4 regions of the Streptomyces sp. NPDC101393 genome follow, and region 3 is predicted to be linked to each of the others. Evidence: riboswitches for the same ligand, from Rfam matches in the RefSeq annotation. Region 3 holds a riboswitch; each other region holds the start of a gene.
The links. Region 3 has a riboswitch for cyclic di-AMP ahead of ACIRQ7_RS10010 (C40 family peptidase). Riboswitches for the same ligand answer to the same signal wherever they lie in the genome.

Region 1 (7,513 bases), on a different contig from region 3:
GCAGCAGCAGCTCGGCCAGCGCGCCGGTGTCCACGGGCTGCGAGCCACGCCAGCCGAACAGCAGCGGAGCCGCCCGGATCGATCGGATCTGGTCGGTGACATCGCGGTCGGTGGCCGGGATGAGGCGGTGTGCGATGTCGCCGAGCAGCTGGGAGGGGGCGCCGGCCAGGCCGAAGGAGAGGACGGCGCCGGCGGCCGGGTCGATGGCGGCGCGGATGACCGTGTCGACGCCGCGCGGCACCATCGCCTGGACGACCGGCCGCAGCTCTTCGGGGGAGCCGAGGAAGTCGGTCAGCTCGGTGTAGGTGCGGCGGAGGTCGCCCTCGCCCGCGATGTCCAGGCGGACCCCGCCGAGGTCGGCGCGGTGGCGCAGGTGCGGGGCGGTGGTCTTGAGGGCGACCGGGTAGCCGAGGCGGGCGGCGGCGCGGACCGCGGCGTCGGGATCGGGCGCCGGGAGGGCGGGGCGGGTGTGGATGCCGTAGCGGGCGAGCAGTGCCTCGGCGTCCTCCGGCGGCAGCGCCACGGAGCGGCCCGGGGCGACGCCGGGGGTGAGCCGGTCGAGGAGTTGATCGATGTCGGTGCCGGCGGCCGCCTCCTGGATGTCGTCGTACTCGGGCACCCGGCCCGGTTCGGCGGCGTCCCGGCGCCAGGCGGCATAGCGGACGGCCTCGCCGAGCGAGCGGACGGCGCGCTCGGCGGCGGGGTAGGCGGGGATGCGGGTGCGGGCGGGACGGGGGCGGTGCGGGACGGGGGCCTCGGGGGGCGGCGGTGCGGGGAACAGGACCGGGGGGCGGGACGGGGGATAGGTGGGGCGGGGCGGGGCCGGCGCGGCCCGGTCGGAGGGCGGCTCGGGGGCCTCCTCCGGGGGCAGGGGCGGGTCTGCGTCCTCGCCTCCGGTCCGCCCCGGGTCCGGGGAGCACTCCCCCGGTGCGGCGAGGGTCGCGGCCAGGTCGTCCATCGCGAGGTGGACGACCGTCACCGGCTTCGCGGGATCCGCGGCCGCGGCGCCGCGCAGGGCGGCGGCGAGCGTGGCCTCCTCGCTCTCTCCGGGGGCGGCGGTGTCCCCCTCCCCCACCCAGGGGATGGCGGTGACGACGACGGCGTCGCAGGCATCGCGCGCGAGGGCGTCGGCGAGCGCGGCCCGGAAGTCGTCCGGGGTCGCGGCGGAGGCCAGCACATGGGGCCGAAGCGGCCGCAGCCCTTCGGTCAGGCAGGCGTCGTAGGCGAGCAGCGCGAGGGATTCGGAGTTGCCGAGGATGGCGATGCGAGGGCCGGCCGGCAGCGGCTGGGAGGCCAGCAGCAGCCCGGCGTCGATGAGTTCGGTGACGGTGTCGACGCGGATCACGCCCGCCTGGCGCATCAGGGCGGCGACGGTGCTGTCGGGGATGCGGACGGTGGGGACGGCGTGGCCGGGCGGCGCGGTGCCGTTGTGGCGGGCGCCCTTGGCGACCACCACTGGTTTCACGGCGGCGGTGCGGCGGGCGAGCCGGGCGAATTTGCGCGGGTTGCCGATGGACTCCAGGTAGAGGATGACGACGTCGGTGTCCGGGTCGTCGTACCAGTACTGGAGGAGGTCGTTGCCGGAGACGTCGGCGCGGTTCCCGGCCGAGACGAAGGCGGAGATACCGGCGATGCCGTCGTCACCGGGACCGCGGGCGTGCAGCCCGCTGAGCAGGGCGATACCGATGGCGCCGGACTGGGTGAAGAGCCCGATGCGGCCGGTGCCGGGCATCCGCGGGGCGAGCGAGGCGTTCAGCCGGACGTCGGCGGCGGTGTTGATCAGGCCGAAGGCGTTGGGCCCGATGAGCCGCATGCCGTACGAGCGGGCCTGCTGCAGCACGGCGCGCTGCAGCTCGCGGCCTTCGGGGCCCGATTCGGCGTACCCGGAGGACAGGATCAGCACGCCCTGGACGCCGTGTTCGCCGCAGTCGCGGACGACCTCGGGGACACGGGCGGCGGGGACGGCGATGACCGCGAGGTCGACGGGGTCGGGGATCTCCCGCAGCGAGCGGACGGCCGGCACGCCTTCGGGGTCGAGCCGGTCCGTGCCCTCGGGGAAGGCGTGGTTGACGGCGTGCACGCGGCCCGTGAAGCCGGAGTCGAGGAGGTTGCGCAGGGTGGTGCGGCCCACGCCGCCGGGCGCCCGGCCCGTCCCGATGACGGCGACCGAGCCGGGGGCGAGCAGCCGCTGGACGGAGCGGGCCTCGGCGCGCTGCTCGCGGCCGCGCATCACGGCCATCGACTGCTCCGTCGGCTCGAGGTCGAATTCCAGACGGACGACGCCGTCCTCGAACCGGCGCTGCTGGGTGTAGCCGGCGTCCGTGAAGACCTTGATCATCTTGGTGTTCGCGGGCAGCACCTCCGCGGCGAAGCGGCGGATGCCGCGCTCGCGGGCGACGGCGGCGACATGCTCAAGGAGGGCGGAGGCGACACCGCGGCCCTGATGGGCGTCCTGGACCAGGAAGGCGACCTCGGCCTGATCGTCCTCGGGGTCCTTGGCGGGCAGCCCCTGGTCGTTGATGCGGTCGTAGCGCACGGTGGCGATGAACTCGCCGCCCACGATGGCGGCGAGGCCGACCCGGTCGACGTAGTCGTGGTGGGTGAAGCGGTGGACGTCGCGGTCGGACAGGCGCGGGTAGGGCGCGAAGAAGCGGTAGTACTTCGACTCGTCCGAAACCTGTTCGTAGAAGGAGGTGAGCCGCTCGGCGTCATCGGGGGCGATGGGGCGGATGCGGGCCGTGCCGCCGTCACGCAGCACCACGTCGGCTTCCCAGTGGGTCGGGTAGGCGTGGTCCGGCGACGTCTGCATGCGGACAGCGTACGGCCGGGCACCGACAACCGGCTCGGTATGCGTAGTCTCGGAGAGCGGGGCAGGACCCGGGCGCCGGAACGACCACGGAACCCGGCCCTCCCCGCACGGTCCTGCGCCGGAAGGCCGGGAGCAGGAAGGCCGTGGCGATCGGCTTCCGGACCACTCCGGCACCGTGCGACACTGGTCTAGACAACAGTCACGACTCGAAGGGCAACACCATGGCTGAGCGCCGCGTCAATGTCGGTTGGGCCGAGGGCCTGCACGCCCGCCCCGCCTCGATCTTCGTCCGTGCGGCCACCGCGGCCGGCGTCCCGATGACGATCGCCAAGGCTGAGGGCAACCCCGTCAACGCGGCCTCGATGCTCGCGGTTCTGGGCCTCGGCGCCCAGGGTGGCGAAGAGATCGTGCTGGCCTCCGACGCCGAAGGCGCCGAGGCCGCGCTCGACCGCCTGGCGAAGCTCGTCGCCGAGGGTCTCGAAGAGCTCCCCGAGACCGTCTGAGTCCTTCAGGACCACCCAGCTTCTGCGGCCCCGCAGCGGCGACCGGAAACGGCCGCCGCTGCGGGGCTTTTTCTGTCGCCGGGTGTGGTGACGTACGAAGGGGGCGGATCCGGGTGGGCGGTTCCTTGCGCGCGATTCGTTGCGCGCTTTGCTTGCACGCGTCGCTCGCACGCTTCCGCTACGCGCTTCGGCGGTGCGCTTCTGCAGTGCGCGAACGGGAACCCGCTCCCCCGCGATAAAACTCTCCGGGAAACCGGCCCCTGGGCACCCGCCATTCCCCGGCACGCACCCGGAATGCGGAATTCGCGCACTCCGCAACCGGAAATCCGGAAACGGAAAGCCGGACACCCGAAAGCGGAAAGGGGAAAGGGGAAAGGGGAACAGCCTATAGCTCGCCCCTCACATGCCCTCCGCCCATTCCGTATCTCTTTGTATACGGGGCGATTGTTAATGGCGGGCGCGCGCCGTGTTGACGGGTCGTTTCGCCTCCCTCACCCCGGCCGCGACGGGACGCCGCAACCTGTGGGCCGGAAGGGCGCTCTCGATGTGCGCCGCCATCAGGGAGCGCGCCCGCCCGGCGTCACCCCGCGCCACCGCGTCCAGCAGCGCACCGTGCTCGTCCCACGACTCGGCCACCCGCGCCGACGGCTCCACCGTGTACATCCACTCGATCTTGCGCCGCAGCTGGGTCAGCTGCGCCGTCAGACTGGGGCTGCCGGCCGCCTGGGCGAGCGTTTCGTGGAACCAGCCGTCCAGTTGGCGCAGATCCGCAGGGTGGCCGTGGCCGGATCGCTCGCGCCCCAGGCGCACCAGACCGCGCAGCACCTTGAGGTGCGCCGTGCTGCGCCGGACGGCCGCGCGGGCGGCGCCCAGCGGCTCCAGCAGGGCGCGGATCTCCAGGAGGTCGGCGGCCTCCTGCTCGGTGGGCTCGGCGACGCAGGCACCCGCGTGATGGCGGGTGGTGACGAAACCCTCGGACTGCAGGGTGCGCAGCGCCTCACGGACCGGCACCCGGGAGACGCCGTAACGCGCGGCCAGGATGTCCTCGATCAGCCGGCTCCCCGGCACGAGCGCGCCGGAGACAATGTCCTCGCGAATCGCCGTGCACACCGCATGCGCGGAAATATGGCCTCGCATCGTCCGTGCCTCCGCCGCAATCCCGGGAAATGGCCGCCGACCGGCGACTATTTCCGTGATTCTATTCGACCGGGACGGATTTTTGACGGGCTCCGGTTATTCATGGATATCTTTTGGCCAAGGGCGTGCGCCCACACACCTGCCGCTGCCGCGCGGCCGACCCGGCCTGCCCCCGATGAAGCCCCGCCGACGACGAAGCCCCGGCCGGGGCCGGGGCTTCGGGGCTTCGGGGGGACGTGCGGTGCGTGCGGTGCGTGCGGTGCGGGACCGTCAGACGTTGACGCCGTGTGCGCGCAGGTACGCGATCGGGTCGATGTCCGAGCCGTAGTCAGGGCCGGTGCGGGCCTCGAAGTGGAGGTGCGGTCCGGTGACGTTGCCGGTGGCGCCGGAGAGCGCGATCTGCTGCCCCGGGGTGACGCTCTGCCCGACCGAGACGGAGAACGACGACAGGTGGCCGTACTGGGTGTACGTACCGTCCTTCATCTTGATCACGACGTTGTTGCCGTACGCGCCCCCGTCGCCGGCCTCGACGACGGTGCCGGCGCCGACGGCGTGCACGGTGGTGCCGGAGGCGGCGTGGAAGTCGATGCCGGTGTGGCTACCGGAGGACCACAGTCCGCTGGAGGCCTGGTAGCCGGTGGAGACGTAGGAGCCGGCGACGGGCGCCACGAAGGTGTTGAGGCGCTTGCGCTCCTCCTCGCGGGCCGCGCGCTCCTTGGCCTCGCGCTCCTTCTTGGCCTTCGCCTCGGCCTTCTTCTTGGCCTCCTCGGCGCGCTGCTTGGCCATCTCGGCGACCTTGCGGGCCTCGGCCTCGGCCTTCGCCTGCGCGGCGGCGGCCTCGGCGTCCGCCTGCTGCGCGTCGGCCTGCGCGGCGATCCGGTCGGCGAGCTCGTCGCCCACCACGACGGCCTGCGTCAGGCCGGTGTCGTAGGTGGGTGCCTCGTCCGTGGCGGCCAGCGCCGGCGAGGCCACGGAGGCGACGACGCCGGAGGCCGCGAGGGTGGCTATGCCGGCGATGTTGCGGGTCGTACGAGCGGTGCGGCTCGCACGGCGGTGCTTCCCGGTGGCACGGGTGAACGCCATGTGCTGGCTTGTCCTTTCCTTCCTTCTCGCCTACCGGGTTAGCTGACGGGTTCGGAGCAGGAAGGTCTCCTACGGGCTCCTCCGAAGAGGGGTCCGATTCACCCCAGGGGACATGTGGGTCCCCGGCTCCCCTGGCTCGCGCCGTACGGGGACTCGGCGATGACTGTCCGGTGCCACGGTTGCGGCGTACGTCTGACGAACAGCCGGACTGACGCTAATCGGGACATCTTTCAATCGGCAAACAGAACCGTCTCTTTGTGCCGTACGCCACAGGAGCACCACGCAACCAGCCGCTGCATTCCGGACATAAAGGGGATCCCGTGGCGTCCATACGCCACGGGATCCCGAATAACCCGATATGACCAGGGGTCACCAGCGCCTGCCGGACCGTCTCTCCGGCCGCCGGCGCCCGCCCCAGGGGTCAGCCGCTGACGACCGTCACCTCGCCGATGCCCAGCGCCTTGACCGGCTCGGCGATCTGCGCCGCGTCGCCCACCAGGATCGTCACCAGCCGGTCCCCCGGGAAGGCGTTGACCGCGGCGGCGGTCGCCTCGACCGTGCCGGTGTCCACCAGCCGGGCGTACAACTGCGCCTGGAAGTCGTCCGGGAGGTGCTGCTCCACCTGGTCGGCGAGCGTGCCGGCCACGGCCGCGGCGGTCTCGTACTTCAGCGGCGCGACCCCGACGAGGTTCTGCACGGCCACATCCCGCTCGGCGTCCGTGAGGCCCTCCGCCGCCAGGGTGCGCAGCACCTTCCACAGGTCCTCCAGCGCCGGCCCGGTGGAGGCGGTGTCCACCGAGCCGCTGATGGCGAGCATCGCGGCGCCCGTGCCGTCGTCGGAGGAGCGCAGCACCTGGCCGAAGGCGCGCACCCCGTAGGTGTAGCCCTTCTCCTCGCGCAGCACCCGGTCCAGACGGGAGGTGAGGGTGCCGCCCAGGCAGTACGTGCCGAGCACCTGCGCGGGCCAGACACGGTCGTGGCGGTCGGCCCCGATGCGGCCCAGGAGCAGCTGCGTCTGGACGGCGCCGGGGCGGTCCACGATCACCACCCGGCCGGTGTCGTCGGCGGTGATCGGCGACGGCTTCAGCGGCTCGGCGGTGGAGCCGGTCCACGCGCCGAGGGTGTCGGCGAGCGCCCCGTCCCGGTCGACGCCGGTGAAGTCGCCGACGATCACGGCGGTGGCCGTCGCGGGCCGCACATGGGCGTCGTAGAAGGCGCGGACGGCCGCGGCGTCGATGCGCTCGACGGTCTTCTCGGTGCCCTGACGGGGCCGCGACATCCGGGACGTGGCCGGGAACAGCTCCTTCGAGAGCGCCATCGCCGCACGCCGCGCCGGGTTGGCGAGCTCGTGCGGGATCTCGTCGAGACGGTTGCGAACCAGCCGCTCGACCTCGCTCTCGGGGAAGGCAGGGGCACGCAGCGCGTCGGCGAGCAGGCCGAGCGCGCGGCCGAGGCGGGATGCCGGCACCTCGAGGGAGACCCGCAGCCCGGGGTGGTCGGCGTGTGCGTCGAGGGTGGCGCCGCAGCGCTCCAGCTCGGCGGCGTACTCCTCCGCGTCGTGCTTGTCGGTGCCCTCGGACAGCGCCCGCGCCATGATCGTGGCGACGCCGTCCAGACCCTCCGGCTCGGCCTCCAGGGGCGCGACGAGGTTGATCTCGACGGCGACGACCTGCTGGCCGGGGCGGTGGCTGGTCAGGAGGGTGAGCCCGTTGGCGAGTTGGCCGCGCTCGGGGGCCGGGAAGGCCCACGGCTTGGGCGCGCCGCCCCGGGGCTGGGGGTGGAAGTCCATGGTGCTCACGGGGGATTCCGCGCCGGCGGTGAGGTCGCTCACTGGGCCGCCTCCTCTGCGTTGTGGTCAGTGGTCCCGGCAGCCGCGTCGGCCGGTTCGGTGGGCTCGTAGACGAGCACCGCGCGGTTGTCGGGGCGCAGCCGGGCCTTGGCGACCGCCTGCACCTCCTGCGGGGTGATCTCCAGGACGCGG
Region 2 (7,513 bases), on a different contig from region 3:
GGAGGCCGCGATCTCGCGGACCTTGCCGGCCCGGACGAGGTCGTCGAGGGCGGTGAGGAACTCCGGGACCTCGACCGACTCGTCGTCGTAGTGGGTGTAGTAGAGGTCGATGTGGTCGGTGCGCAGGCGCGCGAGCGACGCGTCGACGCCGGCCTTGATCGTGGCGGCGGAGAGGCCCTTGAAGTCCGGGTGGGCGCCGACCTTGGTGGCGATGACGATGTCGTCGCGATTGCCGCGCGCGGCCAGCCAGTTGCCGATGACGGTCTCGGATTCGCCGCCCTTGTTGCCCGGCACCCAGGCGGAGTAGACGTCGGCGGTGTCGATGAAGTTGCCGCCGCCGGCCACATACGCGTCGAGTACGGCGAAGGACTCCGCCTCGTCGGCCGTCCAGCCGAAGACGTTGCCGCCGAGGGACAGCGGCGAGACGGAGAGCGAGCCGAGCGGCTTGCGGGCGGTGCCGGAGGGGCTTGCGCTTCCGGGGATGCCGGAGCTTCCGGAAGGCGTGGCCGGGCCGGTGGAGTGTGTGGCGGTCATGCGTGGTTGCAGCGTCGGGGCGGAGGGAGATATTCCCCCGCCGCCCCCAACACCGCACATGACAGCGGTCGTCCCGGGCCAGTCGGCATCAGACGTTGACCCGTGAGTGTCAGACCTCGGCCCCCGGGCGTCAGGCGCTGACCCGTCGGTGTCAGACGTTGACCCGCGGGCGTCAGACGCTGCCCCATCGGTGCCAGGCATCGACCCCGAGGCCGTCAGACGCTGACACCCGTCGGTGTCAGACATCGTCCCCGGGACCGTCAGACATCGCCTCCGAGTCCGTCAGACGTTGACCCCGTGGTCGCGCAGCCACGGCATCGGGTCGATCGGGTCGCCGGACGCCGGGCGGACCTCCAGGTGGAGATGCGGGCCGGTGACGTTGCCGGTGGCGCCGACGCGGGCGATGACGTCGCCGGTGTTGACCTTGCCGGAGGTCTTCACCATGGAGGACAGGTGGCAGAACCAGAGTTCGGTGCCGTCGTCCAGGGTGAGGACGACGCGGTAGCCGTACGAGCCGGCCCAGCCCGCCTGTGTGATGGTGCCGGAGTGCACCGCCTTGACGGGGGTGCCGGTGGGTGCGGCGAAGTCCTGCCCCGTGTGGTCCGCCGACCAGCGGTCGCCGGCCTGGCCGAAACTCGCGGTGAGGGTGTACGAGGAGACGGGCGCGAGGAAGCTCTTCGCCAATTCGGCGAGGCGCTCGGCCTCCGCCTTCTCGCGGGCTGCTTCCTCGGCCTTGCGCTTGGCTTCCACCTCGGCCGCCTTCTTGCGGGCCGCGTCCTGCTCGGCCTGCTGATGATTCGCGGCCGCGTCCTGCTCGGCCTGCTTGATGGCGGCCGCTTCCGCGGCCTCGCGCGCTTCTTGTTCGGCGGCGCCCTGCTGCGCGTCGGCCTGCTGCAGGATGCGGTGGCGCAGCGCCTCGCCGGCGTCCTTGCCCCCTGCGGCCTCGTCCTGGCTGAGGCCGGCCCGGGAGAGCGGGCCGGCGGCGGCAGGTGACGCAGCGGTGGCGGAGTCGGGGCCTGCGGCGGCAGCGGTGCCGGAGCCGGGCTCGGCGTCCGTACCCGAATCCGGGCCGGCGTCGGAGTCGGCCTCCGAGTCGGAGTCGGATATGAGGGTGCCGATTCCGGGGAGGGACGCGGCGTCCGGCATCTTGTCGGCCAGGTCGTCGGCCATTCCGCCGAGGTCCGGCATCGAGATCGGGGCCGGCGGGCGGTCCTCGGCCGTCGCCATTCCGCCGGCGCCGACCGCCGCGATGACGCCGACGCCCAGGACCGTGCCGCTGCGGGCGAGTCCGCCGCGCTGCTTGATCACCTTGTGCTTGCCGCGGACGGGGCGGAGGGACTCCTCGGTGGGATTCCACTCCCCCAGCGACCCGCCGTCAGCACCCTCGTCATTGCCATTGCCCGTGGCGACATCGTCGTCATGGAGGCCGAGGCCGGGTGCGGCGCCGTGGAAGGAGGCGTTGAAGGGGCCTCGGTCATCGAGGTCGTAGCCGGACGGAGCCTCGGGGGCAGGCCTGTTGGACGCCACGGGGGCGCACTCCTTTCCTTCCTTCACGCCTACCGGGTTAGCTGACGGGTTCGGAGCAGGAAGGTCTCCTACGGGCGCCTCCGGCGAGAGGCGTCCGATTCACCCCAAGGTGGTGGTTCCCCGGTTCCCTTGGCGCAGTTCCCAGAAGGTGCAGACATCCATGAGCTGTCTGACGTGCACGAGTGGCGTGACGCAGACGGGTGGCGTGACGAATGACGTGGAGAGTGACCTGTGGTGCGGGAAGTGCGCATGCGGGATTCGGCGTTGGCCGCGCGGTGCCGCCACTTGCGACGGCTGGGACGACCGCGCTGCGTTATCGGACAGTAATAGAGATGGCATCCGAATTCCAAGCGTTCCCGCGAAACAACAGGTATTGCGCACAAGCTTTGGCGTGGACTTATGCGCCCACTGGCACGCCAAACCGGGCGAGTTGGCCGCGGCTCGCCAAACGGCCCCGCGGCGATTGTGCATGAGTCGTTATGCGGAGGGGTGCCCATCAATTACGGAGAGTGAGAGCAGTAACGTCGGATCATGGTCGTCAACGTCGTCAACGTGGTCACCAACGCGCAGGCAGTGGCGGATCGGTACGCGGAGTTCTCCTGGTGGCAGGCGCGCGGGCGCTCTCCCGCCCACGAGGAGCTGACCGCACGCATCAGCCAGGACGCCGAGTACTGCGACCTGCTGTCCGGGGCGCTGCCCGTTGGTGACAAGCAGCAGCCGGACCTCCTCCTGGCCGCCGTCCGCTATCTCGACGGCCCGCACGCCGAGCAGGGGCCGCACGGCGAGGCCGCGTACGGACGCTGGCGCGAGTGGACGATCCGGCACTGGGACGAGGTCCGCGCGGTGATCATGCGGCGCTCCGCCCGTACCGACGAACCGGCCCGCTGCGCCACCCTGCTGCCGCTGCTCGCCCGGCTGCCGCAGCCGCTCGCGCTGCTGGAGATCGGCACCTCGGCGGGGCTGTGCCTGCACCCCGACCGTTACCGCTACCGCCACCACGATCGCTCTTCGGCCGGGTACGACGACGGGGTGATCAGCGGTGCCCCGCAGAGCCCGGTGACGTTCGCCTGCCGTACGAACGGGGAGCCGGCAGGAGCGGTCCGGGCGCCTGCCGGGACGGCTGGGGCAACGGCGCTCGGGACGGCTGCCGAGGCGGCCGTCGAGGAGGCGGGGAGACCCTTCGCCGCCCCCGAGGTCGTCTGGCGCGCGGGTATCGGCCCCGACCCGCTCGACCCGGTCGCCGACGCCGACGATCTCCGCTGGCTGCAGGCCCTCGTCTGGCCGGGCGACGGCGAGCGCGCGGCCCGGCTCGCGGCGGCCGTCGAAGCGGTACGGCCGTTCCCCCGCCCCCGCATCCGGCGCGGCGACCCGGTCGACGAGCTGCCCGCGCTCGCCGCCGAGGCGCCGCCCGAGGCGACGCTCGTCGTCTTCCACACCACCGCGCTGGGCTCCCTTCCGCCCGCCCGCCGCGAGGAGTTCGCCCGCGTCGTACGGTCCCTGCTCGCCGCGCGGCCCAGCCCCGGGCACTGGATCTCCCACGAGCACCACACCGTGCTGCCGTGGATCACCGCGCCGGCGCACCGGTCCCTGCGGCCGGAGGACAGCCACCTGCTGACCCTCGCCCTGGACGAGCACCCGGTCGCGCTCACGGGCCGGTACAGCGAAGCCGGCCGAGCCGACGCGTACGGCCGGGACGGCCGGTTCGGCCAGGAAGGCGGAGACAGCCCGCACGGCGAATACGGCCAATACGGCCAATACGGCCAATACGGCCAGACCCTGTACTGGCTCCAGGAGGAGAAGAGCGCAGGCGCGGCGGACCGGAGCGAGGACCGGACCGCTCAGCTCGACGACTAGGACCTGAGCCGAGATGCCAGGCCCTGGAACGACGTCCCGGATCCGGCCTGCCCTCAGCCACCCAACGGCCGCTGGACCGCCAGCAGCGCCATATCGTCGACCGGGAGCCCGCCCGTATGCCGCGCCACATCGGCGGAGAGGGTGTCCAGGAGGTCGTCGGGCCCCGCGAAGTGCCGTCCGCGCAGCCGGGCCTGCGGGTCGTAGAACCGGCCCGCCAGATCGCGGGCCTCGGTCACCCCGTCCGTGAACAGCAACAGCAGGGATCCGGCGGGGAAGAACGTCTCGTCCGCCCGGTCCGGCCACCCCGCCACGTCGCTCAGCCCCAGCGGCAGGGCGGGCGATACAGGAGCCAGCTCACGGAGGCCGCCGTCCGGCGCGAGCAGCAGCGGCGCCGGGTGGCCGCGGTTGAGGACGCGCAGCACGGAGTGTTCCTTGGAGGGAATCTCGGCCAGTACGGCCGTGGTGAACCCCTCGAACCGGTCGAGCCCTTCGCGCCGCCCGCCCTCCCGTTGGAGGGCCCTCTCCAGCCGGCCCGCCACCGCCTCCAGCGTCGCCTCCTGCTCCGCCGCCTCGCGGAAGGCGCCGATGACGATCACCGCGGCCTCGACCGCCTCCAGGCCCTTGCCCCGTACGTCGCCGACGATCAGCCGTACGCCGTGCGGGGTGTCCTGCACCGCGTAGAGATCGCCGCCGATCTGCGCGTCCACCCGCGCGCCCACGTAACGGGCGGCGATGCACAGCCCCGCGAGCCGGTCGGGCGGCAGCGGCAGCACGGCTCGCTGGGCGGCCTCCGAGACATCCCGCACCGATGCCAGCCGGGCGTCGCTCCTCCGCACGACCCGGTTGATGCCGAGCGACAGCACGGCGACGACGAAGACCGTGAGGACCTCGGTGATCGACTCCCGCTGGTCCTGGGAGCTGTGATAGCTCGCGACCAGGACCTCGCCGGCCAGCGCGGCGAGCGCCGTGAAGGCGGTACCCCGCAGCGAGTAGAGGGGCGCGGCGACCAGAGGGGCCGCGGAGAAGAACGGAGCGGCGGTATAGCGGCTCGGCGTCGTGACGTCGAAGAAAAAGCCGCCGACCACCAGGATGGCGGGGAGCCAGCGGGCCAGGCGGCGACCGAACGGCGACATCCGGTCGCGGCGCGCACGCCGCTCCCCGTCGCCCGCGCGGTTACTCCCGCCTCGAAGCATCCGCACCGGCCTCTTCCCACTCCCGCCCCTCGCGCACTCGACCACCCAAGGCTTTCCGCTGCGCGGTCGGGCGGCGAATCCTCGGGGTCCGGTCGGGTCATGAGAAAGGCGGGCCCCCGTCGCCCGCCCGCCCCGGCATCGGCGTTCCGCTGCCTGAGCGCAGGCGATGCAGCGGGCCGGCCGCGGGGGCTCGTGGTTCCGGGGGGCGCTGTGCGGCGGCACGACCCACGCCGAGTGTCAGGGGGCGGTGGACTGCCCCGGGCCGGCGGCGGGTCGGCGCAAGGATTCGTTGAGCCGCTGGGCCTCTTCGAGCTGGTCTTCGAGGATGACGATGCGACAGGCGGCGTCGATCGGCGTGCCCTGGTCGACGAGCTCGCGGGCGCGGGCCGCGATGCGCAGCTGGTAGCGGGAGTAGCGGCGGTGGCCGCCTTCGGAGCGCAAGGGAACGATGAGCCGGGCTTCGCCGACTGCCCGCAGGAAGGCGGGCGTGGTGCCGATCATCTCCGCCGCCCGGCCCATGGTGTACGCGGGGTAGTCGTCGTCATCGAACTTGTCGGTGGTGTGCGGGGGAGTCTCTGCGGTCATCGAACCTCTTCATAGGACGCGTCGAGGGGCCCTGATGCCGTGCGGCACCAGGGCCCCGAGGGGTGTCAACACCATCTGCCGGCGCTGAGCGCCGACCGTCTCTTGTCGCATGCGCGCCCGAGGGGGCGGGGATGCGCGGATCGCAGCTGCGTGACCGGGGACCACCTTCCAATCCAGGGCCTGCGGTACCCGAGCGGACGTGTCCTCGCTCGGGCGATCCTGATGGTGCTTGTACTCCTCTTCCTTCTCTTCCGGTTGATCTCTGTCGTGCAGTCACGCTCGGCGGCCCTCGGGCCGCCCGGCCCGGCAGCCAGCCGCGGGGCCCCTGCACATCCTGGCTCCGCCACTCCACTGCCGCGCCTGTCGTGTTCGCGGCACTTCCCGCTCTGCCGCGACGCACTGACTTCGTTGGCTACGAGAGAAACGGTAGCCACGTGAACGACGAATGTCTACTGCGTCCACCATAGATTTGCGGGGCCTCCGGCAACAGGGCCGGCCCGCCCCGCACCCTCCGGCGGCCACCCGCCGCACGGGCCGCGCCCCCCTGGGCCCGGCATGGCGGGCCACGGCCCGGCCTGGCGCCTCCACGCCCTGCTCCACCCGGCCACGCCGCCACGGCTGCCGCCGCTCCGGCTCGCCGCCGACCCTGCGGAGCGGCAGCGGCGAGCCGGAGCCGCGGCACATTCCCCGGCCGTACAGGTGCGGGCGGCGATGCCAAATATCTAATGCCGCAACGATAGAAATGAATACCGTGGCGGCAAGGGTTTTTTGTGCTCCCGAAATGCCGGGGATGGTGTGCCGTGCGGAGCCTTCGGTGCCGTGCTACCGTCGCTCTCAGTTGCAGTTGTGGTTCCCAAGACTTGCAAGCGGGCTCGCCGGTATATGCGGCGGGAACGCTTTCGTATTTCCGGTGTTTATCTCCGGACGGGTGATCAACGCAGCGATTGCGGAGTCCGCACGGTGCGGGCTCCGGGCACTGCCCCGAAGGAGATATGACATGGCTACTGGCACCGTGAAGTGGTTCAACTCGGAAAAGGGCTTCGGCTTCATCGAGCAGGACGGTGGCGGCGCTGACGTCTTCGCCCACTACTCGAACATCTCTGCCCAGGGCTTCCGTGAGCTTCAGGAAGGCCAGAAGGTGACCTTCGACGTCACCCAGGGCCAGAAGGGCCCGCAGGCCGAGAACATCGTTCCCGCCTGACGCTGACGCGTACACCGAGCTGGGGCCCGCACCTTGGGGTGCGGGCCCCAGCTCGTTCTTTTGCACGATTCCCTGGTGCGCGCGATGACCGCACCAGCGGCACGGGGCAGCCTGTTCCTGCCCATTCGCCATGGCCGCGGCGAGCCTGCAAATCCAGCGGCTCCATGACCCGGCAGCGATATCGCCTTTCTCAGTGGCGTTATCGCCCTCTCTTCGGCGTGCACGGCTGACATATTCCCGGCCCGCTTTGTTCCATTTCTTTTCATCGGTTCGTTCTTGCGATTCTTCGTGCGGCTCGTTGCTGCCGGGAATTCCTCGGCGTACCGCATCGAGGAAGGCACTCCCATGAACCGCACCGCTCGCACGAATGACCGTTACTCACGCTCATCCGGCTCGTCCGGCTCCGGCCGCGGCGGCTACCGCTCCGGCACACCGAACCGCTCCGGTGGCGGCCGCTCCGGCAACGGCGGACGGCGTCCCGCGGCGCTGCAGGGGGAGTTCGCCCTGCCCGTCACCCACACCCCCGCCCTGCCCCCGGCCGAGAAATTCGCCGAGCTGGACATGCCGTCGGAGCTGCTGGCAGCCCTCACCGCGGAAGGCGTGACCGCGCCGTTCCCCA
Region 3 (7,513 bases):
CCTCGACCTCGAAGCCGGCGTCCTCGATCATCGCGAGGTCGTCCTTGCCCGCCTGGCCCTCACTGGTCAGATAGTCGCCGAGGAAGATGGAGTTGACCAGGTGCAGGGCGAGAGGCTGCAGGCTGCGCAGGTGCACCTCGCGGCCGCCGGCCAGCCGTACCTCGGAGTCCGGGCAGACGAACCGGACCATCGCCAGGATGCGCAGCGCCCGCTGCGGGTTGAGGTTCCACTCGCCCGCGAGCGGGGTGCCCTCCATGGGGATGAGGAAGTTGACCGGGACGGAGTCGGGGTCCAGGTCGCGCAGCGCGAAGACCACGTCGACGAGGTCCTCGTCCGTCTCGCCCATGCCGGCGATCAGCCCGGAACACGCCGACATGCCTGCCGCCTGGGCCTGCTGGACGGTGGAGACGCGGTCGGCGAAGTCATGGGTGGTGCAGATGTCGCCGTAGGTGGCTTCCGAGGTGTTGAGGTTGTGGTTGTACGCGTCGGCGCCCGCCTCGCGCAGCCGTCCGGCCTGGCCGTCGCTGAGCAGACCGAGGCAGGCGCACACCTCGATGCCCTCGTTCTGCTCCTTGATGGCGGAGATGGTCTGCGAGACGCGGTCGACGTCCTTGTCCGTGGGGCCGCGGCCACTGGCGACCAGGCAGACGCGCTTGGCGCCGCCGGCCACGCCCGCGGCGGCCGCCTTGGAGGCGTCATCGGGCTTGATCCAGGTGTACTTGAGGATCTCGGCCTTGGAGCCCAGCCGCTGGGAGCAGTACGAGCAGTCCTCGGGGCACAGGCCCGACTTCAGGTTGACGAGATAGTTGAGCTTGACCCGCCGCCCGAACCACTGGCGGCGTACCTTCCCGGCCGCGGCCACCACATCGAGCAGTTCGTCGTCGGACGTCGCCAGCACGGCGAGCGCCTCTTCGCGGGTCGGCAACTCACGTCGCAGCCCCTTGTCCACCAGTGTGTTCAGCAGGTCCATGGCGTTGATCCTTGCTTACGCCACCGCCCCCGGCCAAGGAGGATTCCCACAACGACGACGGATCGGGGTGTGTGTATCGCCACACCGTGGCCTGGCGGAACGACCGCTAACGTCTATCGACAGCCAACAATCGAGAAGGATGCCGATGCTGCAGGACTCCGCCCCGCCGCAGGTCCACGACGCCCTGCCGGCACCGCCCGCGCTGCCGGGCCAGGGGGCCCCGCGGGATGTGCGCGGTGCGGCCTTCGACTGGATCGACGCGGCGGGCGCCGAGCGCCGGCGCGCCGGTCTCGTCCGCACCCTGCGGCCCCGTCCCGCGGAGTCCCCGCTGCTGGATCTGGCGAGCAACGACTACCTGGGGCTGGCCCGCCATCCCGAGGTCACGCGGGGCGCGGCACAGGCCGCACACCGCTGGGGCGCCGGCGCGACCGGGTCCCGGCTGGTGACCGGGAGCACCGAGCTGCACGCCCGGCTGGAGCATGAACTCGCCGAATTCTGCGGCTTCGAGGCGGCTCTGGTGCTTTCCTCTGGTTATGCCGCGAACCTCGCGGCCGTCACGGCCCTCACCTCAGACGGCACCCTCATCGTCTCCGACGCCGGCAACCACGCCTCCCTGATCGACGGCTGCCGCCTCTCCCGGGCCCGCACCGCGGTGGTCCCGCACGCCGGTCCGGAAGCCGTACGCACGGCGCTGGCCGGGCACGACGGGCGGGCACTGGCGGTCACCGACTCGGTGTTCTCGGTCGACGGGGATGCCGCGCCGCTGCCCGCCCTCGCCGAGGCCTGCCGGGCGTACGGCGCCGGGCTCGTCGTCGACGACGCGCACGGGCTGGGGGTGCTGGGCGAGGGCGGACGCGGCGCACTGTCGGCCGCCCGGCTCGCCGGCGACGGCGATGTGGTGGCCACCGTGACGCTCTCCAAGTCGCTCGGCTCCCAGGGCGGCGCCGTGCTGGGCCCGGCCCGGGTCATCGAGCATCTGGTCAACACCGCCCGGTCGTTCATCTTCGACACCGGACTCGCGCCGGCGGCCGTCGGTGGCGCGCTCGCGGCGCTCCGGCTGCTGCGCCGCGAACCGCAGCGCGCGGCGCGGGCCGGGGAGGTGGCCAGGGCGCTGCACGGCAGGCTGACGGCGGCGGGCCTGACGGCGGTCCGGCCGGACGCCGCGGTGGTCTCCGTACGCGCTCCGTCCCCGGAGCAGGCGGTGCGCTGGGCCGCCGACTGCCGCGAGGCCTCCCTCCAGGTGGGCTGCTTCCGTCCGCCGTCCGTGCCCGACGGGATCTCCCGGCTGCGGCTCACCGCCCGCGCGGACCTGACGGACGCGCAGATCGACGAGGCCGTCGGCACGATCGTGGCCACGGCGCCCGACCGCCGCTGAAGGGCGGTGCGCCGGCCGGGCGCTCTCATCCGCTGCCGTCGTCCCGCTGGAGGCCCGCGAACCGGGCCAGGACCTCACGCGATTCCGCGTACGGGAGGGCGTCCGCGCGCAGAGTGGCGAAAGCGTCGCCGTACGCCCTGAGTTCTTCTTTCCGTGCGAGATGGAGACTGCTCACCAAATGGTCGAGAACGACCACATCCAGGTCCGGGGTGAGCGGAAAGGAGAGGATGACGAAAGGCCCGGTGATGCCGATATGGGGACCCGCGGAAAACGGCATGATCTGTAAACGGATATGCGGCAGCCGGGACATCTCCAGAAGATGCCGCACCTGGGCGGCCATCACCTCGGGACCGCCCACCGGCCGCCGCAGCACCGCCTCGTCCAGCACCGCCGACACCTCCAGCGGACGGGAGCCCCGCAGCACCGACTGGCGCGCGATCCGCACCTCCACCAGGGCGTCGATCTTTTCCTGCGGCAGCCCGGTCAGCGCGGCGGCGGTGGCCGCACGGGCGTAGTCGGGGGTCTGCAGCAGCCCGGGAACCACCATCGTCTCCAGGGTACGGGCGTGTGCGGCCTCCGCCTCCAGACTGAGGAAATCGCGGTAGGCGGGCGGCAGCAGCTCGCCGTAGGCGTGCCACCACTCCCGGCGGGCCGCTGTGCGGGCGCCGCGTGCGCCGCGCCCGCACAGCGCCGTGAGGAGCGTGCGCAGCGCGTCGTCGGTCACGCCGTACGCGTCGAGTAATCGCTCCGCGTCGGAGGGGCGCAGCCCGCTGCGGCCGGTTTCGATGCGGCTGACCTTCGACTGGTGCCAGCCCATCAGCCGGGCCGCCTCACCGCTGGTGAGCCCGGTGAGGGACCGCAGGCGCCGTAACTCCGCGCCCAATTTGCGGCGGCGCACCGCGATTCCGTTGTGCATACAGCCTCCTGGCGAGGGAAGCCTCGCGCGTGGGTTCCGGCGTCGGTCCTGGTTTCGGATCCGTGCGCTCAAATACGTTCTCGCGTAGCAGAGTTCACCGCTTCGAGCGACAGATTTATATATATCTTGGTGGATCGACCACCACACCGGCAGCTTGGGTGGCACTCTGGCGCAAAGCAGTATTCCGAGGCCGAAACGGTGTCCCGACCGGCATCTCGATTTCCCGGCGGATGCGCCGGAATCGGACCTCGGCGGGAAAGGGACGGCGTCGCGATGGCAGACCACCAGGAATCCTCACTCACACTGCCGAGCGACCCGGCCTCGGTCATCGTCGCGCGAAGACATGTACTGCGAGTGCTCGGCGAATGGGGCCTGCCGGCCGACACCGGGACCGCCGACGCCGTCCGCCTGATCGTCTCCGAACTCGCGACCAACGCCGTCCAGCACACCTTCGGGCAGTCACCGACGTTCACCGTCGACATGCGGCTGGAGCGCGATGAGCAGCTGCGCATCGGCGTCACCGACAGCTGTCCGCGCTGGCCCCAACGGCTGCCGGCCGCGGTTCAGCAGGACAACGGCCGGGGCATGGTCATCATCCGCTTCCTCGCCGCGGAATCCGGCGGGCGGCTCACGGTCGTGCCCACCGCGTCCGGCGGGAAGACCGTGTGGATCGCGATGCCGTGGACCCTCGTGCTGCCCTGAGCGCGCGCGTCACTGCGCGGGGGAGTGCCGGGTGAACGCCCCGTGCAGCAGGGCCCGCAGGGTGTCGGCCGCCGGGGTGCCGCCGCCGGGGCGGTAGGCGATCGAGATCGTACGGTGCAGCTCGGCCCGGTCCAGGTGGCGGATCCCCAGCGGGGTCACCGAGCCGGTGGCCATCATCTCCGGCACCACCGCCACCCCGAGCCCCGCACTCACCAGCGCACACACCACCGCGTAGCTCGGCGATTCACAGCGCACCGCCACGCTCGCCCCGGCCGCCGCCAGCGCCTCCTCCACCTCGCGCCGGTTGGGGTTGGCCGGCGCCATGCTGACCAGCGGCTGCCCGTCGAGTGCGGCCAGCGGCAGCCGCCCGCTCCCCGCCGAGAGGGCGTGCCCGGGGGCCGTCACGAGCACCAGCTCCTCGGTCAGCAGCGGCTCCAGCCGCACCCCGTCCGGGACGGACGACACCTCGCCCGGCACATACGCATGCGTCAGCGCCAGATCCACCTCGCCGAGCGCCACCGCAGCCGTCCCCAGCGGCGGTACGTACTCCGTGACGCTCAGCTCCACATCGGGGTGCGCCCGCCGGAACGAGCTGAGCGCGGGCGGCAGCAGATGCGTCCCGGCGGTCATGAACGTGCCCACCCGCAGCCGGCCACCGGACAGCCCCGTCAGCCGGGACAGCTCGTGCCGGGCGAGATCCAGCTCGTCCAGCACCCGCCGGGCCCGTACGAGCAGCAGCTCCCCGGCCGCGGTCAGCCGCGCGCCCCGGTGGTGGCGCACCAGCAGTGCCGCCCCGGCCTCCCGCTCCAGCTTGGCGAGCTGCTGCGAGAGCGCGGGCGCGGTGTAGCCCAGCCGGGCGGCGGCGCGGGTGATCGACCCGGCCTCCGCCACCGCCACCAGAGCAGCGAGCCGCGTGGGGTCGTACATATAAGAACCTCTTCAGGCAGACCAAGAAGATTGCCAATACCCATTAAAGGCTCCGACCGGCGAAGCTGGCTGCATGGACGGACAGCTGATCGCCTTTTCCGGAGTCGCCGCGGGCATGGTCGCCATGCCGGGCGCGGACTTCGCGGTCGTGGTGCGCAACGCCCTCGACTCGCGCCGGGCGGGGGTGGCCGCCGCGGTCGGCGTCGCGGGCGGACTGCTGGTGCACACGGCGCTCGCGGTGGCCGGGCTCGCGGCCGTCCTCGTCGCCGTACCCGCGCTCTTCGGTGCGGTCCAACTCCTCGGCGGAGGCTACCTGTTGTACCTGGGGTCGCGCGCGCTGATCGCGGCGGCCCGCCGCCCGGCGGCAAGCGGGGACGCCGAGTCCGCCGGGCAGGACGGCGGGGACGCCGCGGTGCCGGCGCACCGCCTCGGCACCGCGGCGAGCCTGCGCCAGGGCTTTTTGGCCAATGCGCTCAACCCCAAGGCGCCGGTGCTCTTCCTCAGCCTGCTCCCGCAGTTCGTTCCCGCGGACCGGCCCGCGCTGCCCCGCACCTTGCTGCTGGCAACGATGGTCGTCGCCATGGCCCTGGTGTGGTTCCCCGCCGTCGCCCTCCTCGTCGACCGGCTGGGCAGCCTGCTGCGTCGCCCCACGGTCGCCCGCGCACTGGAGGCCACGACGGGCGCGCTGCTGACCGTGCTGGGCGGCGTCCTCCTGGTGGAGTTGGCGCTGGCCTGATGACCGGCGCCCGCGCCGTCAGCACCGCACGCCCCGCCGCCCGTACGGTCAGCCGACCCGTCCGTACGACACCGAGCGGCTCCAGATCTTCTCCAGCCGCACCACGGTGCCCGGCTTCGGCGCATGCCAGACCTGGCTGCTGCCCGCGTAGATGCCGACGTGGTAAATGCCCTTGCCCGCATGGAAGAAGACCAGGTCACCGGTTCTGCGGGAGCCGGCCGGCACGTGCCGGGTGCGACGGTACTGACCGGTCGCCGTACGGGGCAGGGCCTTGCCCGCCCGCCGGAACGAATACAGCATCAGCCCCGAACAGTCGAAGCGGCGTGGTCCTATGGCGCCGTACTGGTAGGGGGAGCCCTCTTTGGAGGCGGCGATCCGCAGCGCCTTGGCCGATACGGCTGCCGCGTCGGCGCCCGTGGTCCCTCCTGGGGCGAGTGTGGTGCCCGCGACGGTGGCCAGGGTGAGGGCGGAAACGATGCCGGCTCGTGCCAGCAGATTCGGCACATACATGCGCATGGTCATGCGCGACCCTTCGTCAGCCGCCTGCGAAGGATGACCTGTCGGGTTCGGGCAGGCGAAGATGCCCGGCCTTGCGTACGGCTTCACCCCAAGGAGCCCGTCGGCCGTGGCGGCCGTGGCCCCGTCGTGCTCGGGTCCTCCGCTCCTGCCGATCCATCAGCGTCGACCGGACATCCGGGACGGCGGCAGGATAAGGCGCCCGTCCGGACCGCCCCGTCGCTGTGGCGGGGTCTTGTCGTCGGAGGGATCGTTACGCACCGCGCACCCGAAATCCGAGTTGAAAATGCCCTATGTGAGATTCGCCACATTTGGGCTGATTGGTTACAAACGTCCCTTTTGGGGTAGTTCGAAGGGGGCTTCCGGCCCCGGGACCAGCGGCGAAACATGAAGTGCCGCACGAAGTGCGTGCGCCCAACGCAATTCGCCGCCCCCATATGGCAGGCACGGACGCTACGCCGTACGTGCGGGCCGGACGGGACTGTGTCGCCTCAGATGTCGGGCGGCGCCGGGACCGTCAGCAGGCGGGTGCGGCGTTCACCGCCCAAGACCCGCAGCGCGCGGGTCAGTGTCGCCGCATGCAGTTCACTCTCGCCGCGGTCGTGCATCACGGTCAGCGCATCACGCAGCGCGGTGGCTCTGCCGACCAGGGCCTGGGCGGCCCGCAGGCTGCTGTAGGTGCCGTCGCAACGGGCCGGGTTGATGCGGCCGAGCAGGTCGATCACCTCCAGATAGCGGTCGATGAGATCTCCCTCGGCCCGCGTCAGCGCGGGCAGCGGCGGCAGTTCGGGGGGTAGCATCCGGGCTCACCGCGCGCCGGGCGACGGCTGCTTGCGGGTACGGGTGAGCGCGTCGATCAGGCCGTATTCCTTGGCGGCCGGGGCGTCGAAGATCGTGTCGCGCTCGATGTCGGCCGCGATCCGTTCGCGGGACTGCCCGGTGTGCCGCGCCAGCATCTCTTCCAGCAGGGCGCGGGTGCGCAGCAGTTCGTCCGCCTTGATCTGCAGATCGGTGGCCTGGCCCTGCACCGGTTCGCCGAACGAGGGCTGATGGATGAGGACCCGGGCGCCCGGCAGGGCCAGCCGCTTTCCGGGGGCGCCGGCGGCCAGCAGGACCGCCGCGGCGGAGGCGGCCTGGCCCAGGCAGACGGTCTCGATGTCGCAGGAGACGAAGCGCATCGTGTCGTAGATGGCGGTCATCGCGGTGAACGAGCCGCCGGGAGAGTTGATGTAGAGCGAGATGTCCTGGTCGGGCGCGGCGTGTTCGAGATGCATGAACTGGGCCATCACGTCGTTGGCCGCGGCGTCGTCGACGGGGGTGCCCAGGAAGACGATGCGCTCGCTGAGCAGCTTGGAGTACGGATCCAGGGTG
Region 4 (7,513 bases), on a different contig from region 3:
GCCCCGCGGTGCCGGACGCAGTTCGTGGCGTTCTGGAGCGAGGAGGACCAGGTGATGGTTCCGGCCACGACGGCGCGCCTCACCCACCCGGATCTGATCGCGCGCAACGTGCATGTCGCCGGTGTCGGACATCTCGCGCTACCGGTCAACGGCACCGTCGCGTCGGGCATCCGCGAGGCGCTCGCCTCGGCCGGGGCGGCGAAAGGGGCCGAGAGTGCCATTTCGGTGGCCTGATCTCCTCGCCCGCCACGCGACAATCGCCCCGTGACGGCAAAGTGATCTTGGCCGGACATCGAACAAACCTCGAACGGGGCGCCAAGAACTCGCATGCCCGCTGCCGAAAGGCGGCCAAATGCCCGGTCTTGGCGAGCCGGAAACCTGTGGAAGATTGTCGCCGTCGCATACCGCCGGGTACAGTCGCCGCTAATTCTCCTGCTGCCGAGGCGAAAGAGAAGTTGGTGAACGACCGTCACCCATCGGAGGCCCAGCCTCCGACAGGACCCGCTTCCGACGCCTCGTATGCCCACTATCCGGTCTACGACCCCTACGGGCAGCAGCATTCCCCGTCCGGCTGCGCCGAATTCGGCGATGGCGACCCGCTCTTCGGCTCGCTCCCGGGCTCGTACGAAACCGGCATGTACGACACCGGCAGCTACGCCGCTCAGGACACCCAGGCGTACGGCACGGGCACCTACGCCACGGGGACGTACGACACCGGCAGCGGCGGATACGACACCGGCGCCTACCCGGCCGGCGGCTACGCCTCGGGCGGGTATGACACCGGCACCATCACCGGCGGCGCCTTCGCCCCCGGCCAGTACGACACCGGTAGCTACGACCTCTCCGGCACCGGCGCGTACGACACCGGCGCCTACGCCGCCACCGGCGCGCAGCAGACCGACCCGGGCTACGACCCGTACGCACACACCGCGTACGAGGCGCCCGCCTACGACACCACCGGGTACGACACGACCGCCGCCCATGGGTCCGCCGCCTACGGGCAGCCCGGGTACGACACCGGGGCCTACGCGACCGTCGGCCACGACGGCGGCTACCCGGGCGGCGCGTACGACACCGGCAGCTTCCCCACCGGGGCGTACGACACCGGGAGTTACCCCACCGCGTACGGCACCCCGGCGTACGACACCGCCGAGTACGGGTCGACCGCGGTGGAGGAGACCGGCAGCTTCGAGGCCACGGCGGTCTGGGCCACCACCGACCAGGGGCTGATGGCCAACATCCCCGCGCAGGCCGGGCCGCCCGCCGACGACAGCAGCCAGTGGGAAACCACCACTTGGGGCCAGGGTGTGCAGGCCGCGTACGAGCCCGGCATCACCCGTGACGGCGCGGATTCCGAGGACGACGCCACCGCCGCCTCCCCCTCACACGAGCCCGCCCCCTCCGACGACGCCGCGTCCGTCGCCGACGCGATGACGCAGGCCATGCCGGTCGCGGCCATGGGCGAGGCGCGCATCGAGGGCCCGGCCGCCGGGAAGGCCGTCCGCGGGCGCGGGCGCCGCCGCACGGTCAAGCGGTCGGCGCTGCTGACCGTCGCCGTTCCCTCGGTCGCCGCCATGGGCGTGTGCGCCGTCGCCGCCGCCTCGGTCTCCGGGTTGGGCGCCGAGGACAAGGACGAGAAGAGCACGCAGGCGGCGTCGTCGCCCGATGACGTCAAACCGTCCGTGGCCAACAGCAAGCTCGACACCCAGCTCACCGGACTCAGCCGGGGCGCCGACGACTTCGCCGACCGGGCCAACCGCACCCAGGAGCGGATCGACCTCAAGGAGCGGCAGGCGCTGGAGAAGAAGCGCAAGGCGGAGGAGGCGGCCCGCAAGGAGGCCGCCCGCCCCAAGTTCGTGCTGCCGGTCAAGCAGCACGGACTCAGTGCGCTCTTCGGCCAGGCCGGCGTCAACTGGATGTCCGTGCACACCGGAATCGACTTCCCGGTGAGCTACGGCACGCCCGTCATGGCCGCCACCGACGGGACCGTCCGCACGCAGTTGGACTCCGCCTACGGCAACATGGCGATCGTGACAGCGCCCGACGGCACCGAGACGTGGTACTGCCACCTGAGCAGCACCAAGATCCGGTCGGGATCGGTCAAGGCCGGTGACCAGATCGCCTATTCGGGCAACTCCGGAAACTCCACCGGCCCGCACATGCACTTCGAGGTGCGCCCCGGCGGCAACGAGCCGATCAACCCGCTGCCGTGGCTGACCAGTCACGGTCTCGACCCGAACTGACCCAGGACGCCACAGGCACCGGCAACCGCCCCCGTGGCGGCGTCAGGGCCGGGGCGGATCCGCCCCGGCCGGGCCGCGCTTCCTAGAGCTTCTGCACCGGCGCGTACCGCAGCAGCAGCCGCTTCGGCTTCTCGCCGCCGAAGTCGATCGTCGCCTCGGCGTTGTCGCCCGATCCCTTGACCCCGACGACCGTGCCGAGTCCGAAGCTGTCGTGGGTGACGCGGTCCCCGATGGCCAGCGCGACCACCGGATGCTCCTTGCCCCGCCGGGTCGCGAACCCGCTGGGGCCCTTCGCCCGCCCCGACGACATGCCGGCCGTGATGCCCGAACCGAAGCCGCCGCCCCCGCCGCCCGAGAGGCCGCCCATCGAGGCGGACGGCGTCGCGGGGCCCGTGCGCTTCCACTCGACGTAGTCGGCCGGAATCTCTTCCAGGAAGCGGGAGGGCGGGTTGTACGAGGGCTGGCCCCAGGCGCTGCGCATCGTCGAGCGGGTGAGGTAGAGGCGTTCGCGGGCGCGGGTGATGCCGACGTACGCGAGGCGGCGCTCCTCCTCCAGCTCCTTGGTCTGTCCCAGCGAGCGCATGTGCGGGAAGACGCCGTCCTCCAGGCCCGTCAGGAAGACGACGGGGAATTCGAGGCCCTTGGCGGTGTGCAGCGTCATCAGGGTGACGACGCCGCTGCCGTCCTCCTCCTCGTCCGGGATCTGGTCGGAGTCGGCGACGAGGGCGACCTGTTCGAGGAAGTCGGAGAGGGTGCCGGGACTCTCCTCGCCGCGGTCCTGCTCGAACTCCAGGGCCACGGCGGCGAGTTCCTGGAGGTTCTCGATGCGGGTCTCGTCCTGCGGGTCGGTGGAGGCCTGCAGCTCGGCGAGATAGCCGGTGCGCTCCAGGACCGCCTCCAGGACGGTCGCGGGGCCCGCGCCGGATTCGACGATGGTGCGGAGCTCCTCCATCAGGACGTTGAACCGCTTGACGGCGTTGGCGGAGCGCGCGGCCATGCCGTACGCCTCGTCGACCCGGCGCAGCGCCTGCGGGAAGGTGATCTTCTCGCGCAGGGACAGGGCGTCGATCATCGCCTCGGCGCGGTCGCCGATGCCGCGCTTGGGGACGTTCAGAATCCGGCGCAGCGGGACGGTGTCCTCCGGGTTGGAGAGGACCCGCAGGTAGGCGAGGACGTCGCGGACCTCCTTGCGCTCGTAGAAGCGCACGCCGCCGACGACCTTGTAGGGCAGCCCGACCCGGATCAGGATCTCTTCGAAGACGCGGGACTGGGCGTTGGTGCGGTAGAAGACGGCGACGTCGCCGGCCCTGGCGTCGCCGGCGTCGGTCAGCCGGTCGATCTCGTCGGCGACGAACTGGGCCTCGTCGTGCTCGGTGTCGGCGACATAGCCGGTGATCTTGGGGCCGGCGCCGGCGTCCGTCCAGAGGTTCTTGGGGCGGCGGTTCTCGTTGCGCTCGATGACGGCGTTGGCGGCGGAGAGGATCGTCTGCGAGGAGCGGTAGTTCTGCTCCAGGAGGATCGTCGTCGCGTCCGGGTAGTCCTCCTCGAACTGGAGGATGTTGCGGATCGTGGCGCCGCGGAAGGCGTAGATCGACTGGTCGGCGTCGCCGACGACGCACAGCTCGGCGGCGGACTCATGGGGGCCGACCAGCTCGCGTACGAGGGTGTACTGCGCGTGGTTGGTGTCCTGGTATTCGTCGACGAGGACGTGCCGGAAGCGGCGGCGGTAGTGCTCGGCGACATCCGGGAAGGCCTGGAGGAGATGGACCGTCGTCATGATGATGTCGTCGAAGTCCAGGGCATTGGCCTCGCGCAGCCGCGACTGGTACATCGCGTACGCCTGGGCCAGGGTCTTCTCGAAGCCGTCGGCCGCGGTGCCGGCGAAGTCCTCCTCGTCGATGAGCTCGTTCTTGAGGTTGGAGATCTTCGCGCTGAAGGACTTGGGCGGGAAGCGCTTGGGATCGAGGTCCAGGTCCCGGCAGACGAGCGCCATCAGCCGCTTGGAGTCGGCGGCGTCGTAGATCGAGAACGACGAGGTGAAGCCGAGCTTCTTCGACTCGCGGCGCAGGATGCGGACACAGGCGCTGTGGAAGGTCGAGACCCACATGGCGTTGGCGCGCGGTCCGACCAGCTCCTCGACGCGCTCCTTCATCTCGCCCGCGGCCTTGTTCGTGAAGGTGATCGCGAGGATCTGGCCGGGGTGGACATGGCGCGAGCCGAGCAGATGCGCGATGCGGTGGGTCAGCACCCGGGTCTTTCCGGAACCGGCGCCGGCGACGATGAGCAGCGGGCCGCCGGTGTGCACCACGGCGGCCTTCTGTTCGTCGTTGAGCCCGTCGAGGAGCGCCGCGGGATCGACGGCCGGGCGGGGGGCGCCGTCGCGGTAGTACGGCTCCCTGGGCGCGGGCGCGTCGAAAGCGCCGCCGAAGAGGTCGGCCGGCACCTCCTCCGCGGGCGGGCCGTGCTCGTCCTCGGGAGGGGGCGGGGGCTCCTCACCCTTGGGGCCGAGGTCCGCCAGGAAGCTGTCGTCAAAGAGGCTGCTCATCGCCCACCGAGTCTAGAGCGCCCCACTGACAGCCCGCGCCGGAGTCGCCGATACCGGTCGCGGACGTGGAGAGGCGCCGTCTGCCGGAGCGGACAAGGGGGGTTCACCGTCCGGAACCGGCCGCACCGCTCTCCGTCACGTAACCGAATCCGACATCTGGCGCAAGTGCCCCCGCATCGCGTTCAGGTCACGAAAAGGTTTCGGGCAAATCGAACATCAGCCTTCACAGGAGCCACACGAGTTGGCTACCGTGCACGCTCAGGCAGCCCGCATCCCCGCGGACGAAAGCGTCAGCACGGGCCGCCACGCCGAGTCCGTTCCTGCCACGAAGGCAGCCGGAGCCGGGGACCCACCAGCACCACCGGGGTGAATCGATCCGTACAGCCGTCGCCAGCGGCGGTACGGACCGTAGGGCAAGCCTTCCGTCAGCGACACCCGCCCGAACCCGACAGCTAACCCGGTAGGCGGTCCACGGAAGGAGTCGCCGGCCTTGGCGTCGCATCGCAAGCCGCGCACCCGCGTACTCACCTCGCCCGGAAGCCGTCGTACGGCCGCCGGGCTCACCACTGCTGCCCTCGCCTCGGTCACGCTGCTCTCGCAGTCCGCCGATGCGGCCCCCAGGGCGCCCAAGCCCGGCATCGAAGAGGTCAAGAAGAAGGTCGACGACCTGTACCACCAGGCCGAGGTGGCAACGGAGAAGTACAACGCCACCAAGGAGAACGCCGACGAGCAGCGCGACAAAGTCAACGGCCTTCTCGACGCCGCGGCGAAGCGTGCCGACAAGATGAACGAGTCCCGGCGCCAGCTGGGGACCTACGCCGCCGCGCAGTACCGCACCGGCGGCATGAACCCGACCGCGCAGCTGATGCTCGCCAAGGACCCGCAGCAGTTCTTCGACCGCAGCCACCTGATGGAGCGGCTGACCGGCCGGCAGAAGCAAGCCGTCAGCGACTATCAGGAGCAGCAGTCGGCGGCGGCGCACCAGCGCGCCGAGGCGACCCGCAGCCTGGAGCGGCTGCAGGATTCGCAAGTGTCGCTGAAGGAGTCCAAGGCGTCGGTCCAGGGCAAGCTCGCCGAGGCCCGGCAGCTGCTGTCCCGGCTGACCGCCCAGGAGAAGGCGCGCCTCGCGCAGTTGGAGCGCGAGAAGGAGGCGGAGGCCAAGCGCAAGGCCCAGGAGCAGGCCGAGAAGGAGCGCAAGCAGCGCGAGGCGGACCAGAAGCGGCAGGGCGGCGGACCGGGCGACGGTTCCTCGGACGGCTCGGCCGGCGGGTCCGGCGGCGGTTCGACCGGCGACGGCCAGACCTCCTCCAAGGCCGCGAAGGCGCTCGCCTTCGCCCGTGCCCAGATGGGCAAGCCGTACGTCTGGGGCGCGACCGGCCCCAACTCCTTCGACTGCTCGGGTCTGACGCAGGCGGCGTGGAAGGCGGCCGGGGTCGATCTGCCGCGGACGACCTGGGATCAGGTGAAGACCGGCGAGCGGGTGGCCACCAAGAATCTGCAGCCGGGTGACCTGGTCTTCTTCTACGACGACATCAGTCACGTCGGGATGTACATAGGCGGCGGCAAGATGATCCACGCTCCGAAACCGGGCGCCAGCGTCCGCGAGGAGTCGATCTACTACATGCCGATATACGGGAGCGTCCGCCCGGCCTGAGGGCCCGCCCGCTCCACGGGGGCCGCGCTCCCGCGGCCTCCCCCTGAGTCCACCCCCCACACGGCCACCCCCCACGGCCACCCCCCACAGGCCACCGCGCGGTCATCGCCTCCGGAGTCCGGAGTGCGCCGACCGCGCGGTGTGCCGTTTTTGGGGTCCTCAGGTCCAGAGGACCGCGATGAAGATGTTGGCGACCGTGAGCAGGCCGACGGCGCCGAAGAGCGCCTTGTCGACCTTCTCCTCGTCCCGCTTGACGTAGACCAGCGCCAGGATGACCACCAGGACGGCCAGCTTGATGCCGATCTTGAGGTTGTTGACCGGATGGTCGTCGGCCTGGTTGAGGCCGACGAGAACGATGCCGGTGACCAGCATCGTCAGCGCGCCGTGCAGCATGGCCGGCACGAAGCGGGCGCCGCCGGCGCTCATGGCCTTCATCTGGGTCAGGAAGCCGCCCAGCAGGGAGGCGATGCCGATGATGTGCAGACCGACGAAGATATTGGTTACTACGTCCATAGTGCTGGATCGTATCCGCCGCATAGCACGGGCCTTCAGGCAGGGCGCCCGCAATCGCCGCATCGGTCAGGACATGCCGGTCCCGGGCCTCGCCGGCGGTGACCGGGCGAGCATTCACGTAACGGAAGCGGCCGAAAGCGACCAGTGCCGGGCAAGTGAAGGCTCCTTGGTGACACCCAGGTTTAGCGTCCTCCTCCAGGCGGCCGACTCCCCGCCGTTGCCGGCATCCGTCCGGTGACGGATCGGACGCCGTGCCGGGCCCGGCGGTGGCCCGCCCCCTTGCCAGGGGCCGCCGCCGGGCCCCTCGGGACCACGGACCAGCCGGGCCATGCACGGCCCGCAGGGAAGGAAGTGACGGCCCCAGTGGCGTCGCACCGCAGGACCACGCAGCATCCGCTCGCCCCGTTCGCGCTGCCCGGCGTCGGCGCCCGGACCGCACGCACGGCCCGTACGGCCGCCACCCTGGCCCTCGCCGGGGCCGCCACGGCCGGCGCTTTCGACGGCACCGGCCAGGCCGCTCCCCGCCCCGCACCCGACCAGGTCAAGCACCAAGTCGCA

Region 1: another riboswitch for cyclic di-AMP. It lies ahead of ACIRQ7_RS20355 (M23 family metallopeptidase); the one in region 3 lies ahead of ACIRQ7_RS10010 (C40 family peptidase).
Region 2: another riboswitch for cyclic di-AMP. It lies ahead of ACIRQ7_RS19830 (M23 family metallopeptidase); the one in region 3 lies ahead of ACIRQ7_RS10010 (C40 family peptidase).
Region 4: another riboswitch for cyclic di-AMP. It lies ahead of ACIRQ7_RS04465 (NlpC/P60 family protein); the one in region 3 lies ahead of ACIRQ7_RS10010 (C40 family peptidase).

What each region holds. Positions count from the first base shown of each region.
Region 1 is NZ_JBIWNU010000006.1:116,606-124,118, reverse strand. Features, by position in the region: gene ACIRQ7_RS20370 (GNAT family N-acetyltransferase) at 1-2,809, opposite strand, end outside; gene ACIRQ7_RS20365 (HPr family phosphocarrier protein) at 3,031-3,312, shown strand; gene ACIRQ7_RS20360 (GntR family transcriptional regulator) at 3,760-4,449, opposite strand; gene ACIRQ7_RS20355 (M23 family metallopeptidase) at 4,720-5,532, opposite strand; cyclic di-AMP (ydaO/yuaA leader) riboswitch at 5,545-5,701, opposite strand; gene ACIRQ7_RS20350 (M16 family metallopeptidase) at 5,954-7,321, opposite strand; gene ACIRQ7_RS20345 (M16 family metallopeptidase) at 7,360-7,513, opposite strand, start outside.
Region 2 is NZ_JBIWNU010000005.1:712,161-719,673, reverse strand. Features, by position in the region: gene ACIRQ7_RS19835 (aldo/keto reductase) at 1-534, opposite strand, end outside; gene ACIRQ7_RS19830 (M23 family metallopeptidase) at 817-2,061, opposite strand; cyclic di-AMP (ydaO/yuaA leader) riboswitch at 2,073-2,206, opposite strand; gene ACIRQ7_RS19825 (DUF2332 family protein) at 2,593-3,915, shown strand; gene ACIRQ7_RS19820 (PP2C family protein-serine/threonine phosphatase) at 3,969-5,108, opposite strand; gene ACIRQ7_RS19815 (helix-turn-helix domain-containing protein) at 5,346-5,693, opposite strand; gene ACIRQ7_RS19810 (cold-shock protein) at 6,691-6,894, shown strand; gene ACIRQ7_RS19805 (DEAD/DEAH box helicase) at 7,240-7,513, shown strand, end outside.
Region 3 is NZ_JBIWNU010000003.1:25,033-32,545, reverse strand. Features, by position in the region: gene bioB (biotin synthase BioB) at 1-970, opposite strand, end outside; gene ACIRQ7_RS10035 (8-amino-7-oxononanoate synthase) at 1,116-2,345, shown strand; gene ACIRQ7_RS10030 (helix-turn-helix domain-containing protein) at 2,371-3,261, opposite strand; gene ACIRQ7_RS10025 (ATP-binding protein) at 3,535-3,963, shown strand; gene ACIRQ7_RS10020 (LysR family transcriptional regulator) at 3,973-4,890, opposite strand; gene ACIRQ7_RS10015 (LysE family translocator) at 4,964-5,626, shown strand; gene ACIRQ7_RS10010 (C40 family peptidase) at 5,675-6,148, opposite strand; cyclic di-AMP (ydaO/yuaA leader) riboswitch at 6,152-6,317, opposite strand; gene ACIRQ7_RS10005 (hypothetical protein) at 6,634-6,942, opposite strand; gene ACIRQ7_RS10000 (ATP-dependent Clp protease proteolytic subunit) at 6,949-7,513, opposite strand, start outside.
Region 4 is NZ_JBIWNU010000001.1:1,037,647-1,045,159, forward strand. Features, by position in the region: gene ACIRQ7_RS04450 (esterase/lipase family protein) at 1-234, shown strand, start outside; gene ACIRQ7_RS04455 (peptidoglycan DD-metalloendopeptidase family protein) at 459-2,243, shown strand; gene pcrA (DNA helicase PcrA) at 2,326-4,788, opposite strand; cyclic di-AMP (ydaO/yuaA leader) riboswitch at 5,085-5,271, shown strand; gene ACIRQ7_RS04465 (NlpC/P60 family protein) at 5,279-6,442, shown strand; gene ACIRQ7_RS04470 (hypothetical protein) at 6,602-6,955, opposite strand; gene ACIRQ7_RS04475 (NlpC/P60 family protein) at 7,307-7,513, shown strand, end outside.